DNA from 3 places in the Vibrio sp. R12-SW3-ISO1 genome. Region 3 is predicted to be linked to each of the others. Evidence: predicted binding sites of a transcription regulator. Region 3 holds the regulator's gene; each other region holds the start of a gene.
What was found. The regulator CRP, encoded in region 3, controls carbon source genes, mostly activating them, when cyclic AMP is high. The targets are predictions, from matches to a motif close to TGTGANNNNNNTCACA.
Positions count from the first base shown of each region.

Region 1: deoD (purine-nucleoside phosphorylase) is a predicted target of CRP. The motif match lies at 2,124-2,139, and genes of this name have one in related genera.
Region 2: udp (uridine phosphorylase) is a predicted target of CRP. The motif match lies at 2,271-2,286, and genes of this name have one in related genera.

Region 1 is NZ_JCBDGK010000021.1:33,117-38,015, reverse strand. It holds gene AC6R0R_RS07225 (transposase) at 1-1,254, opposite strand, end outside; gene deoD (purine-nucleoside phosphorylase) at 1,310-2,020, opposite strand; gene AC6R0R_RS07215 (YbgA family protein) at 2,376-3,326, shown strand; gene AC6R0R_RS07210 (MerR family transcriptional regulator) at 3,316-4,107, shown strand; gene phrB (deoxyribodipyrimidine photo-lyase) at 4,104-4,899, shown strand, end outside.
Region 2 is NZ_JCBDGK010000018.1:95,701-100,599, forward strand. It holds gene moaB (molybdenum cofactor biosynthesis protein B) at 1-56, shown strand, start outside; gene moaC (cyclic pyranopterin monophosphate synthase MoaC) at 66-548, shown strand; gene moaD (molybdopterin synthase sulfur carrier subunit) at 541-786, shown strand; gene moaE (molybdopterin synthase catalytic subunit MoaE) at 789-1,247, shown strand; partial or broken gene AC6R0R_RS05740 (GGDEF domain-containing protein) at 1,303-1,539, opposite strand; gene AC6R0R_RS05745 (CBS domain-containing protein) at 1,672-2,088, shown strand; gene udp (uridine phosphorylase) at 2,389-3,147, shown strand; gene AC6R0R_RS05755 (hypothetical protein) at 3,313-4,125, opposite strand; gene metG (methionine--tRNA ligase) at 4,332-4,899, opposite strand, start outside.
Region 3 is NZ_JCBDGK010000050.1:122,965-127,863, forward strand. It holds gene astD (succinylglutamate-semialdehyde dehydrogenase) at 40-1,497, shown strand; gene AC6R0R_RS16395 (DUF1338 domain-containing protein) at 1,617-2,417, shown strand; gene crp (cAMP-activated global transcriptional regulator CRP) at 2,573-3,205, opposite strand; gene AC6R0R_RS16405 (phosphoribulokinase) at 3,463-4,332, opposite strand; gene AC6R0R_RS16410 (capsule assembly Wzi family protein) at 4,658-4,899, shown strand, end outside.

The sequences.
Region 1 (4,899 bases), on a different contig from region 3:
AATGGAAGCCCTGCGCAGCCAGTAGTTAGGTCGATTATCTTGTCCTGCGAGATAGCAAATGCCCTTGGCGTATCGACCATCGGAAGTAATCGCCCAGCGATCGCGCCACCAACCCATGTGCACGATGTCGATTTTGTCCAAACTGTGGTTCAGAGACCACTGTGGATCTTCTTCCACATACATAAGGTCGATATTTTGACGCTGAATTCTAGGTAGGCATATGCTAAGTGCTGCAGATCGAAGCACTGGGTCTTGCGGTAGATAGATGGAAACTTGGCGGTCGCCCTGACACAAATCTAGCACATGTAAGAAATGGGCGTACGAGGTGTACGGTGCTCTGATTAATGCCCCTTTAGAGGGGTAATGGAAGACGGTGAGGTTGCCCATGGGGTCTTCCACATTGCCTCGCGCCAAAATGGTTTGGTACTGCTGGTCGATGCGCTCGCGAAGATCGCTCGGTGGCGTTGGCACGGGCAGGTTGGCCTCAGAGCAGTGATCGCGTGAGACAAAACGCGCAGGCGTTTGGTACGGATCATGATCGATACCACCAACGGGTTCTTCATTGGCCGAGTAGTTGACGTGTTGGCACAAAATGTAGCCGCTGTGGGCTTCACCCGTGGCAAACCACAATACGCCGTTATTGCTTTTCGGTTGCAGGGTGACGTAGTGAGATGCGAGTTCGTAGTGTTTGGCGTGGTTGACCCAACGAGCGTCAATCATGGCAAGCTTGCGTCGGCAGCGGCTGGCGATATGGTCAACATGGTCATAAAAGGTTTTGGGGTTGATGGAAAGCTTGCGGCAGATTTCACGCACGGAATAACCCGTAAACAGCAACCCAAGCAGGTTTTCTTGAAATTGACGTTTTTTGTTCGCCCCTGACCACTTATCGACAAAGGTCGATTGGCACGCTTTGCAACGATAGCGTTGCCTATCACCACTGTAGCCAAACGCGTGGTAGAGGTGTTTATGTGTGTGGACCGAAAGGCCCATGTTGGGGCAATCAGGCTGGCGACAAGCGGGCAGCCCATCGCTGTGCAGCTGGCGTAAACGTTGCAGTTCAGTCAGCACATCTTGATTGTTAAGTAAGGGGGGGAAAGCACCGCACTCCCGACATACCATCGCAGGTCGTTTAGGGTTAGCGTGCTGCACAACGTAACGATGCGCATCACTCAATCCAAAGTTGTCACACGCCAATGTTTTACAAAAATTGAGCTGTAACCCATCTGCTTCCTTTGGCAGTTTGCCAGTTGTCACTCTCTCCCCCTCGGGACTATCTGGGCAGCCAAGCGGTCACTTGGCTGCAATATCGTTACAGGTTGATGGCAGTTTCTAGCGCCACTTTCATCATGTCATTGAACGATTTTTGACGCTCTTCTGAGCTCAGTTTTTCACCACGGATGATGTGGTCAGAGACGGTCAGAATGGTGAGCGCTTTTGCGCCAAGGTCAGCCGCAACGCCGTAGATGCCTGCAGCTTCCATGTCCACACCAAGGATGCCGAGTTTTTCCATCTTCTCGAAGATGTCTGCTTCTGGTGTGTAGAAGAGATCTGCTGAGAATACGTTACCGACTTTGACTGGCACGTTTTGCGCGCGAGCTTGAGCAACGGCGGTTTCAAGAAGACCGAAGTCCGCAATGGCCGCGAAATCGTGATCGTTAAAACGGATTCGGTTGACTTTTGAGTCTGTGGAGGCGCCCATGCCAATCACGACGTCCATCAATTTTACGTCGTCACGTACCGCGCCACAGCTACCGACACGAATCACGTTCTTCACTCCGAACTCGGCAATCAACTCATGAACGTAGATACAGCAAGATGGGATGCCCATGCCGTGACCCATCACCGACACTTTTTTGCCTTTGTAGGTGCCTGTGTAGCCAAACATGTTGCGAACGTCACAAACTTGTTTGACGTCATCAAGGAATGTCTCTGCGATGTATTTTGCGCGTAGCGGATCGCCTGGCATCAATACGGTTTCTGCAAAGTCGCCTGGCTGAGCATTAATATGTGGGGTTGCCATAGTCATTACTCCAAATGGGTCAGTAATCGCGGTGCTGATTACCAATTATGTTGAACTTCAATTCTGTGTTGAGGCAATACTAGCCTTGTCAGCCATTGTTCCTTGAGAGGTTGCTCACAAAACAGGGTGTACCATGACGATTTCGAGATATTGATAACCAAATGTGTTGAAAGTGATTTAGCAATCGATTTGCAAAAACGTTTGCTTGGGGAGTGAACCAAAATGGTTAAGTTTGCGTAACATTGTACAAATAATTTTTTTGTACATGTTTCAAGTGCTGTGCTACTACTTATATGAGAAATTAAGTTATACAAGAAATTAAGTTGTACACATTTGATGGTGATGGGAGCTCAACATGGAAAAGCAAATTACGATCGGTATCAGTTCTTGTGTGCTGGGAGAAAAAGTCCGTTTCGACTCGGGTCATAAGATCAGCAAGTTTGTCACGAAAGAGTTGGCACCGTTTTTTGAATTTATGCCGATATGCCCTGAAGTGGGAATGGGGATGCCGGTTCCTAGGCCGACGATTCGATTGATGTCAAACGACGAGCGCATTGCGCTGGTGGAGACCAAAGATTCGAGCAAAGATCACACGGACGCCATGATTCGCTATTCCCAACAGAAGGTTGCCAGTTTAGTCGATGAAGAGCTATGCGGTTACATCGTTTGTGCTAAATCGCCCACCTGTGGAATGGAGCGCGTTAAAGTGTACCGTAAAGCTGGTGCGGAAAATATTGGGGTTGGGCTGTATACACAGCAGTTGATGGAGCAGATGCCATGGCTACCGGTTGAGGAAGATGGACGGCTCAATGATCCTGTGTTGAAAGAGAACTTCATTACCCGCGTCTATACCCTGCGTGATTTTTATGACTCAATGGGTGAGACGCCGACCCGTGGCAAAATCATCGCTTTCCACTCGCGTTACAAGTTGACCTTAATGGCTCATCACCCTGAAGCGTACAAAGAGCTTGGGCGCATGGTTGCGAACATCAAAGAGTACGACATCGAAGAGTTTTACCACTTGTACCGTACCGCGCTGATGCAAGCGGTGGCCAATCGCGCCAGTCGTAAAAACAACACTAACGTGCTGATGCACATCCAAGGTTACTTTAAGCGTCATCTCGACAAAGAACAAAAGTCTGAGCTGCGCCGCGTGATCGACGAATACCGTGTGGGTTTGCTGCCTTTGTTGGCGCCGCTAACGCTCATCAAACATTATCTATCCACTCATCCCGATGAATACTTGGCGAAGCAAAAGTTTCTGCAGCCACACCCACAGGAGTTAAGACTGCGTTATGGTCTGTGAAAAAAATTGGTATGCGATTAGAGAGGTCTCGGATTTAACCGGAGTTAAGCCTGTGACGCTGCGAGCGTGGCAGCGTAGATACAACTTGATCCAACCGGAGCGCACTGAAAAAGGCCACAGACTCTACACGGATGAGCACATTGCACTCATCAATGAGATTCAAGGCTGGCTCGCGAAAGGGATTTCGATTGGTAAAGTGAAAGCCCTGATCGGGTCTGATTTGCCAGATGAAGCGCTAGATGTCGGCAGTTTAGAGGCAGTAGAGGAGGTGCTTGAAGCGCTGACTAACCTCAACACCAAGCGTGCAGAGAGTGTGATTAATGGTGTGCTGAAAGAGTATCCTCTTGAGTTGGTTGAGCGTCAGTTCATCACGCCAACGCTCAACGCGCTCGCGCTAGTGAAACAAAGTCTGCGATCTTTGCATCTTGGTCTGTTTAATACCTTGATGGTCACCAAGCTCAACCAGATCATTGAGGCGGAAAACAAGGTGGCCCATCGCGGTAAATGTTTGGTAATCAATCTCGATGCGGCGCGCGATATCCACACCCAACTGTGGGCCCTGAGTCTGGTCAGTCAAGGCTATCGAGTCTTGATGATTGATGGCGTCGAGGATCTGTCGGGCCTCTTAGAGCACACCGCCGTTCACCGCTTTGAACAACTGGCGTTTTACAGTGCCACGAAGCCAAGTGAATCTCAGCTTAGTGTGATCAAAGAGTTAGAAGCGCAGCATGGGCAAGTCTCGCTGTCAGAAATGATCGAATTGGTAAGGAGAAGGTTTTGAATATTGTTTGGTTGCGCCGTGATTTACGTGTTGAAGACAATCACGCATTAGTGAGCGCCGTGAATCGAGGTCAACCGGTCGTGGCGTTATACATCGCAACGCCCGGTACCTGGCAAACCCACGATCATAGCCCAAGGCAAGCGGATCTCATCTACCGTCGCTTGCACGAGTTAAAGACGGAATTGGCCGAACTCGACATCCCGCTTTATTACGCGCAAGTCGAGACCTTCGCAGACAGCGCAGCGCTGGTGGCTGAGTTGGCACTGCAAGCTAAAGCAACGGGTCTGTATCTAAATAACGAGTATGAACTGAATGAACGTCGCCGCGATGAAGCGCTGGAGGAGGCATTGAGTTCAACTTCTGTGGACGTGCATCGCTTTGATGATAAATGTATTTTTCCGCCGGGCTCAGTGCGCAACAAGCAAGGCGACTATTTCAAAGTCTTCACCCCTTACAAGCGCGCTTATTTAAGTAAACTCTATAGTGAAGGATTCCACATCCAGACCTTCAAGAGTCAGCCGAGTGCAGGGTCGTTGCAACACCAAGATGTCGCCTTGTTGGATGAGGCGAGTCCGTTCAGTTACCCGCGTGAATCGAGCGAGCGATACAGTGTCAAGACTCGAGACATCATCGCTACCTTGCGAGAGTTTGTGCAGAGCAAAGCGGATGAGTATGGTGATAAGCGGGATTTCCCAGCGTTGGATAATACCAGCAAGCTGTCGCCGTATCTGGCGATTGGAGCGCTGTCGGTGCGTCAATGCATGGCGCGTTTAATGTATCAGCAAACGCTGC
Region 2 (4,899 bases), on a different contig from region 3:
AGCAGTTGGATGCCAGCCATCGTCCTTGTAACTTTATGCCTCACTTATCAGTATAAGGGGATCGCATGAGTGAACTGACTCACATCAATGCTTCGGGTGAAGCGAATATGGTCGATGTGTCGAGCAAAGCAGACACAGTGCGCGAGGCGCGCGCTGAAGCTTTTGTTCACATGGCGCCAGAGACGCTGCAACTGATTCTCTCTGGAGAGCATCACAAAGGTGACGTGTTTGCCACCGCTCGTATTGCCGGTATTCAAGCCGCGAAAAAAACCTGGGACTTGATTCCGTTATGCCACCCGCTGTTCCTGTCCAAAGTGGAAGTACAGTTGGAAGCGCTGACCGAAAAGAGTCAGGTGCGCATCGAGTCGGTGTGCAAGCTCGCCGGCAAAACCGGCGTGGAGATGGAAGCATTGACCGCGGCTTCAGTGGCGGCGCTGACCATCTACGACATGTGTAAAGCGGTTCAAAAAGACATAGTGATCGGTTCGGTGCGTCTTTTGGAGAAAACGGGCGGAAAATCCGGGCATTTCAAGGTGGATTATGATTAACGTATTGTTTTTTGCGCAGACGCGCGAGTTGGTTGGCGTTGATACATTAACGCTCCCTGACCAATTTGACACCGTGGAGTCATTGCGTGCGCATCTTGCGCAGCAAGAGGGCAAATGGTCTCTCGCACTTGAAGCGGGTAAACTGCTCGCAGCGGTGAATCAAGCGATTGTGCCGCTTACCCATCCGCTGAAAGATGGCGATGAAGTGGCCTTTTTCCCACCAGTGACTGGGGGCTAACGATGACGGTTCGTATCTCTGTTCAAGCGGATGATTTTGATGTCGGTGAGGAGTATGGTCAGTTGGCGAAAGACGCCAGTATTGGCGCAGTGGTGACCTTTGTCGGTAAGGTAAGGGACATGAACTTGGGCGACCAAGTGACCGGTCTTACCCTTGAACATTACCCAGGAATGACGGAGTCATCGCTGCAAAAGATTTGCGACAGCGCATTGGCGCGTTGGCCGCTGGATTGTGTGCGTGTGATCCATCGTATTGGCGATCTTGATATTGGCGATCAAATTGTGTTTGTCGGTGTAACGAGTGCGCATCGCAAAGCCGCGTTTGAAGCGTGCGAATTTGTGATGGACTACCTTAAGACACAAGCGCCGTTTTGGAAAAAAGAGCGCACGACAACCGATACGCGCTGGGTGGAATCGCGTGAGTCCGATGCGCAAGCCGCACAGCGCTGGCAACAACCCTAGTGGATGCCTTGCTCTACCACTGATTGATTTGATGAATCGTACCCCGGCGCTGTTTTTTGGCAAAGAACAGCGCTTTGTCAGCTGGAAGTACTTGGTACTGGTCCAGCCCGGCAATGACTCTTGGTTCATGGTGACGCGTCGTATCACGTCCACCTATCGCCTCCACATAGACGCCCGTTTTGCTGATTAAAAAGGTCGGCTCAGGCAAAGAGGCAAACACCGTATGCATCAACGCGGGGTTCACTTTCATCAATTCAGTCAACGTTGAGTTCACGGGCTCATACCTCTCCATCGCTATCACTAATTACAGTTTAGTCATTAAGTTGAGGGGCGGTGGAAAAATGCGCAGCGCCATTTGTGAAATCAAGAAATTAGACGACAATATATAGTATGACCCACCCAGAGCACGGACAAGGAGACGCAGATGGAATCATTAAAGGTCAGAGACTATATGACGTTACAAGCGGTGACATTTACCCCCAATATGTCGTTGAGTGCGGCGCTTGAAAAGGTGATGAACTCAAATTATCTCGGTGGGCCCGTGATTGACGAGAGCAAAAAAGTGATTGGTTTTCTCTCGGGCCAAGACCTGTTGGATAAACTCATCAAGGTGAGTTACTACTGCCAAGATACCCATATCGTATCGGACTGTATGAGCAAGGAGGTACTTTCAGTGACCCCTGAGACTTCTATTATCGAGTTGGCGGATATGATGAAGGTCGGTAAGCCTAAGGTCTACCCTGTCATTGACAATGGTCGATTGGTTGGGATCATCACGAGAAGAGATGTGTTACGCGCGATCGGTAAAACCATCAACGATTGCTTTAAGCATCCGGTTTAATCTACGTCTCGCCGTTTATTTCGCTCTCGGAGGCATCGCTGTTGACCTCGGGGTGATGGCCGTAGCGATGAGAAAACGTGAGATCAAACGGCGGTTTTATGTGCAAAATTGACGATATTGCGCATTAAAGTGTGATGCAAAACGGTTTATTGTGAAAATGAATGTTTTGTTGCTTTGTTATGTGTGATCTAAATCACTATATATTGCTGCTGACTTGGTTAGAGTAGCCGGGTACCCAAACAAATGTAAGAACAGGCCGCCACCCATTCGATGAGCCTGTCACTATAAGGAGCCTCCCCTATGTCTCAAGCTGTTTTCCACCTTGGTGTTACGAAAGATGATCTTGCTGGTGCGACACTCGCGATCATCCCTGGCGATCCTGCACGTGTGCAAAAAATTGCTGAAGAGATGGATAATCCCATCTTTCTCGCCAGTCACCGCGAATACACGCTGTACCGCGCTGAATTAGAGGGCAAGCCTGTTGTTGTGTGTTCAACCGGTATTGGTGGCCCATCGACTTCTATTGCGGTTGAAGAGCTAGCGCAGTGTGGTGTGCGTACCTTCCTACGTGTTGGTACCACTGGTGCAATCCAACCGCATGTGAATGTTGGCGATATGATTGTTTCAACCGGCTCTGTGCGTCTCGATGGTGCCAGTCTGCATTTCGCGCCTATGGAGTTCCCAGCGGTGGCTGATTTTGATGTGGCAACAGCGATGAAAGCGGCGGTAGAAGAGACAGGTGCAACGGTTCACATGGGTGTCACGGCTTCCAGTGATACCTTCTACCCTGGTCAAGAGCGTTACGATACTTTCTCTGGTCGCGTGGTGAAACGTTTCCAAGGCTCGATGAAAGAGTGGCAAGATATGGGCGTACTGAACTTCGAGATGGAGTCAGCGACCTTATTGACGATGTGTGCAAGCTCTGGCCTAAAAGCAGGTTGTGTGGCGGGTGTCATCATCAACCGAACTCAAAAAGAGATCCCTGATCACTCTACGCTAAAAGAAACCGAAGCACGCTCGATTAAAGTTGTCGTCGAAGCGGCGCGCAAAATGCTCTAAGTAACGATGCTCTAAGTAACAAAGCTCTAAATATCAGAGTCTTTAGCGCATATTCGCGTTGAGCAAACAATGATGAAAACGGCCAGGTCTTATCACCTGGCCGTTTTATTTATTTAACATAGATTGGCAACAATAGATTTTGCTAAAACGTGTATCGCTAGCCGTTCACGCTATCGCTACTCGAGGAAGTGGCAGATAGAGTGTTTCCGTCATGTCCGATAACACTTGGTCATAGACTTGCGAGATAACCGCAGACACGTCACTGGTCAGTTCATACAAGGCTTCTTCTGTCCAATCTAGCTCCTCGCTGATGGCGATTTCAGTCAGGTCACGCATCGCGGCACTGCTGGCTGGCGAGGCAACACTCAATGGACTGATGATCGACAGTTGGTTAAGTTTACGACGTGTTTTGTCGCAATAGTATTTAACGCGCAAGCGACCATCAATAGTATCGATTTCTGGAATGCACAAACGCAGTTGAGTCAGCACTTCCATACTGTCGAGGATTTGTTGCCAGTTCATGTGGTACTCATCACTGAGATCTTCACGCTCAGACTCAATCAACCATGCAATCGCGACTTCATCCATCAAGAACATGCAGTGACGAATGGTTTTACCGTGGATGACTTGGTTGCGAATCACGGTTCTGTCTTGCCACTCTTTATGCATGCCTTTGAGTTTTAATTGGAAAATTCGGTACATGGGTTTGTTGTCAAAGGGCGCGTTGGCCACCAAGCCATTGGTGATATCGACCATTTGATCGTAGAGCGCTTCAATTTCTTCCAGCTCACTATCCGTCACCTCCTTGGTTAACGCCAAGTGGGTCGCGCTACGATGTTTGCGGCTAAGCAACATCACCTGTCGCAGCAAGACCAGTGTTTCAAACTTGCGCTCTAAAGTGCTTTGACGCTTTTTAGAGAAGTAAAGCATGACAGCCAATACGGCTATCGATAGAACCACTGAGATCAACACAAACATAACGTACTCCTTGTACTCGCCTACTACTAAGTGGGTAGAGCAGGAACAGTGCCAACTTATAAGTTGTTTTAATACAGTAGGTTACATTCTGGAGGGCGAAGGGGTTGAACGGTTTTGGTGCAAAGTAAGCCCTAATATTGTGATTGAGGGCACAAAAAATCCCCGCGGACGGTGTCACGCGGGGATGAGTGATACGAGCCTGGTGATTACATCACGCGCATACCTGGCTGTGCGCCTTCATGAGGCTCAAGAATCCATAGCTCGCTGCCACCAGGGCCTGCTGCTAGGATCATGCCTTCCGACATACCAAATTTCATCTTACGCGGCTTAAGGTTCGCAACCATCACGGTGAGTTTGCCTTCAAGCTCTTCGGGTTTGTAAGCAGACTTAATACCAGAGAAGACTTGACGAGTTTCACCGCCGATATCGAGCTGGAACTTTAGCAGCTTGTTGGCTTTTGGCACTTCTTCGCAAGAGATGATACGAGCGATACGCATGTCCACGGCGGCGAATGCATCAAATTCAATCTCATCGGCGATAGGATCTTTATCCAGCTCAGTTTGGCTCGCTTGGTGCTTCGCCGCTTCTGCTGCTTCCTTCGCTGCCACTTCGGCTGCCGCATCTTCTTTAGACGCTTCCACCATCGCTTCCACTTTCTTCGGATCAATGCGATTGAACAGCGCTTTGAACTTAGTGATTTCGTGATCGGTCAGCGGTGACGCGACCCCTTCCCACGTCAGCTCTTCGTTTAGGAAGGCTTCAGTGCGTGCAGCG
Region 3 (4,899 bases):
AGCCCAGTAATGGCAGTAGAATTGGACAAGGAAAACAACATGACTCATTGGATTGCAGGAGAGTGGCTGGCCGGACAAGGCGAGCCGATGAATTCAACCAGCCCGTACAATGACGAGGTCATTTGGCAGGGTGACAGCGCGTCTAGCGCGCAAGTCGAAGCGGCGGTCAGCGCGGCGAGAAACGCCTTCCAGACATGGAAAAAACTCAGTTTTGCGCAGCGCGAAGCCATCGTGCTGGCGTTTGCTGAAAAAGTGAAAGAGAGCAGTGAGCAGATAGCCGAAGTGATTGCCAAAGAGACCGGCAAGCCGTTGTGGGAAACGCGCACAGAAGCCGCGGCCATGGCGGGTAAAATTGCCATCTCTATTCGCGCTTATCATGATCGCACAGGCGAAAGTACCCGTGAAGCGGCGGGTAACCAAATTGTGCTGCGCCATCGCCCGTTGGGTGTGATGGCGGTGTTTGGTCCGTATAACTTCCCGTGTCATTTGCCCAATGGTCACATTGTCCCAGCACTGCTGGCGGGCAATACTGTGGTGTTCAAGCCGTCAGAGCAAACGCCGCTGACCGGTGAACTAGCGATGAAGCTGTGGCAACAAGCTGGATTGCCTGCGGGCGTGATCAATTTAGTCCAAGGGGGCAAAGAGACGGGCATTGCGCTAGCAGAGTCGAAAGGCATTGATGGCCTGCTGTTTACTGGTAGCGCCAATACAGGTCATCTGCTGCATCGCCAATTTGCCGGTCAGCCAGACAAGATGCTGGCACTGGAGATGGGCGGCAACAACCCTATGGTCATCAGTGAGCACTACGGTGAGCTGGACGCGACGGTCTACACCATTTTGCAATCGGCCTTTATCAGTGCTGGGCAGCGCTGTACCTGCGCGCGTCGTCTCTATGTGCCTGTGGGCGACAAAGGCGATGCTTTGGTTAATCGCTTGGTTGAGGCCACACGCAAGCTGCGCGTCGATCAGCCGTTTGCAGAGCCAGCGCCTTTTATGGGCCCACAAATTTCGAAAGCTGCGGCACACTTTATCCTCAACGCACAGGCGAACTTGCAGAGCCTTGGTGGTGTGAGCTTGGTGGAAGCGAAAGCGGGCGAGGCAGCGTTTGTCACTCCGGGGATTATTGATGTCACGGCCATCGACGCGCTGCCAGATGAAGAGTATTTTGGCCCGCTGCTGCAAGTGGTGCGTTATCAAGGTCTTGAGCGCGCGGTTGAGCTGGCCAATGACACCCGCTTTGGCCTCTCTGCTGGGCTGGTGTCCACCGATGATGATGAGTGGGCCTACTTTGTTGACCACATTCGTGCAGGGATCGTCAATCGCAACCGCCAATTAACTGGGGCGAGTGGCGATGCGCCGTTTGGCGGACCGGGCGCCTCGGGCAACCTTCGCCCAAGTGCTTACTACGCTGCGGACTATTGCGCTTACCCTATGGCATCGATGGAAGGCGAGCACACCTTGCTGCCTGAGGCGTTAAGCCCGGGTGTAGAACTGTAAGAGGCACCTTGGGCTCACTTGGAGCCCAAGGTGTTCGATTCATTGCTAGGTTTGTGATTAAGCCATTCTTTTAAAGAACTAGCTTTACGATTCAGCTTCACGATTAACATGGAGACGTTATGACGCCTGCTCAACTGTTCGATTTACTGTGGCAAGACTATATTTCCCGTCTATGCCCTCAAGCGGCCAAGGTTCATCAGCTTTTAGAAGAAGATGAGCCGCTGATCAATGACCATATTGCGCTGCGCACCTTTAACATCGCGCCGCTCGGTATCGAGACATTGGCTGCGCCATTTATTGCGCTGGGTTACCAAGCGTGTGGTGATTATCTTTTTGAGAGCAAACACTTGGTCGCCAAGCACTACGAGCACGCCGATCCGACGTTGCCAAAAGTGTTCATCAGTGAGCTGAAAGTCGAAGAGTGCTCAGCGCCGCTGCAACGCATTGTCAGCAAGCTGGTGGCACAAGTGGAGGCATCCGCACTGCAAAGCCATGAGTTTTTGTATGCGGGCCGTTTGTGGGATCTCAGCTATGAAGATTTTCAAACCCTCGCCCAAGAGAGTGAGTACGCAGCATGGCTTGCGGCGCACGGCTATGGGGCTAACCATTTCACCGTAAGCGTTAATCAGCTCAAGGCATTTGACGAGGTCGCGGCGGTGAATGAGCACCTGCGCCAAGCGGGTTTTGTCATCAATGAGTCGGGCGGCGAAGTGAAAGGCTCACCAGAGGTACTGCTTGAGCAATCGTCCACCATGGCAGACAAAGTCGAGGTGAGCTTTAGTGACGGTACGCAAGTGACCCCAGGTGGCTTCTACGAATTCGCCAAACGCTATCCGATGAGTAATGGTGAGCTCTACCCAGGGTTTGTCGCGGCTTCAGCGGATAAGATATTTGAGAGTACGGATGGGGGAAGTTCCTAGTGCCTAGTTGCTAGTTCCTAGAGGGGGGCTGGTGAAATGGGTGATGGGTAATAGGTAGTGGTAAATAAAAAGCCACCGCTGGTAGACAGGGTGGCTTTCTTAATCTTTAAAGGTTTTCTCTAGGAACTAGCCACTAGGAACTCGCCTCTAATACCCTATCGCGTGCCGTAGACGACGATGGTTTTACCGTGGGCGGAGATCAGGTTTTGCTCTTCAAGCATCTTCAAGATACGGCCAACGGTCTCGCGTGAACAGCCGACAATCTGACCGATCTCTTGACGAGTGATCTTGATTTGCATGCCGTCTGGGTGCGTCATTGCATCTGGCTGTTTCGCTAGGTTAAGTAGCGTTTGCGCGATGCGGCCTGTCACGTCTAGGAAGGCGAGGTCACCGACTTTCTGGCTCGTCACTTGTAGGCGGCTTGCCATTTGCGCAGATAGACGCATTAGGATGTCAGGGTTGACTTGGATAAGCTGACGGAACTTCTTGAATGAGATCTCTGCAACTTCACAAGGTGATTTAGCGCGAACCCAAGCGGTACGCTCTTGATCTTCTTCAAATAGACCAAGTTCACCGATAAAGTCACCTTGGTTTAGGTAAGAAAGGATCATTTCCTTACCTTCTTCGTCTTTAATCAGTACCGCCACAGAGCCTTTGACGATGTAGTAAAGCGTCTCTGCTTTCTCACCGGCGTGGATCAATGTGCTTTTTGATGGGTACTTATGAATATGACAATGTGACAGGAACCACTCTAATGTTGGATCGGTTTGAGGTTTACCTAGAACCATAATATCTCACTTCCTCTGCAGGGTACGCTTGCCGCTTTCCATTTTTGTCGCGCCAGTAAAAGGCGCGAAGCCTTGAACAAGGCTTTTTAGGATAAGAGCACTTATTCAATGCTGCAAGCCATCTTTGTTTCGGTTACAAATAGTAGCCTTTTTCAAAAGGGATTTCTTGATTTTAATCGTGTCAAGTTGGTGATTGTTTACGCAAAAATGTGCACATGATCACGGTATGACAAGTAAACGGGTCTTAGGACTGATCGCTAGCCAATTTTACCCGTCTCGATAAGCTGCTGTAGGATAGGTCTGACGATGAGCTCCATCGCAAAACTCATCTTACCCCCCGGCACGACAATAGTGTTGTGGCGCGACATGAAAGAGCCATCAATCATAGCGAGCAGATATGGGAAGTCGACCTGTTTGATGCCGCGCAGGCGGATCACCACAAAGCTTTCATCTAAACTTGGGATGCCTTTAGCGTTAAGTGGGTTGGACGTATCGACGGTCGGCACGCGTTGGAAGTTGATGTGGGTACGCGAAAATTGCGGGGTAATGTAGTTGAGGTAGTCATCCATCGAGCGGACAATCGAGTCCATTACCGCTTCGCGTGAGTGACCGCGATCGCGCGTGTCACGGACGAATTTTTGAATCCACTCCAAGTTCACAATCGGCACCATGCCAATCAAAAAGTCGACGTGTTGGGCGACGTTGACCTCACCATCCACCACGCCGCCATGCAGTCCTTCGTAGAACAGCACGTCAGAATTTTCCGGCAAATCTTGCCACGGCGTGAAGGTACCCGGCATTTGATTGTAGGGCACGGCTTCATCGAAGGTGTGCAAGTAGCGACGAATTTGCCCTGTGCCTTCATTGCCATACTGCTTAAAAAACTCAGACAGCGCAGGGAAGTCGTTCGCCTGCGGACCAAAGTAGCTGATGTGGCGTCCTTGCTCGCGCGCTTTGCGGATCTCGACATCCATTTCTGGGCGCGTAAAGCGGTGGAAACTGTCCCCTTCCACCCAAGCCGGTTTCACGCGCATCATGTTAAACATTTTGCGAAACGCTTCAGAGGTCGTGGTTGTGCCCGCACCGGAAGAGCCCGTTACGGCAATAATGGGGTGTTTTGCTGACATGACAAACCTTATGTGTAATACCTGTCCTTGTATGTTCGCACTATATCACCAAAACGAAGGCGAGTGTGCCCCTTGAGCAGTTTGCTACTCGTCAGTATTCTTATTTTCGCAAGTTGCATTTTAACTACGTAGTATAATGAGAAGGGAAGTACTTTATTGATATGTTAATACTCTATATACTGCATATCTTTGTGATTGATGCAGTATGATCGGGCGTGCTTATTTGTAGCTAGTTCACCATTTCATCGAAAACCAAAATTCTAATAAGCTAATAATAATTATAGGTTATGTCAGTGGGATTCAAAGAGAATCAAAGGTTCTAGTTGTGGTAAATGGATGTTTAGGACGTCGGTTCTTTATAAAAGACACGTTTTCAGAGGTAACACTGCAAGTATTTTTCGGTTTAATGTGGGTGTTGTCTCTTTTCTGTCTTCCCTTTGGTGTAAAAGCGTCACCATGGCTAGAGTCCCATGACCCTTTCCTAAGAGCATCACTCAATCAACTCTCAAATATTGGCCTGATGAACTCTCCCGTTAGTACATTTCCTCTACGTTGGCTTAGCATCGG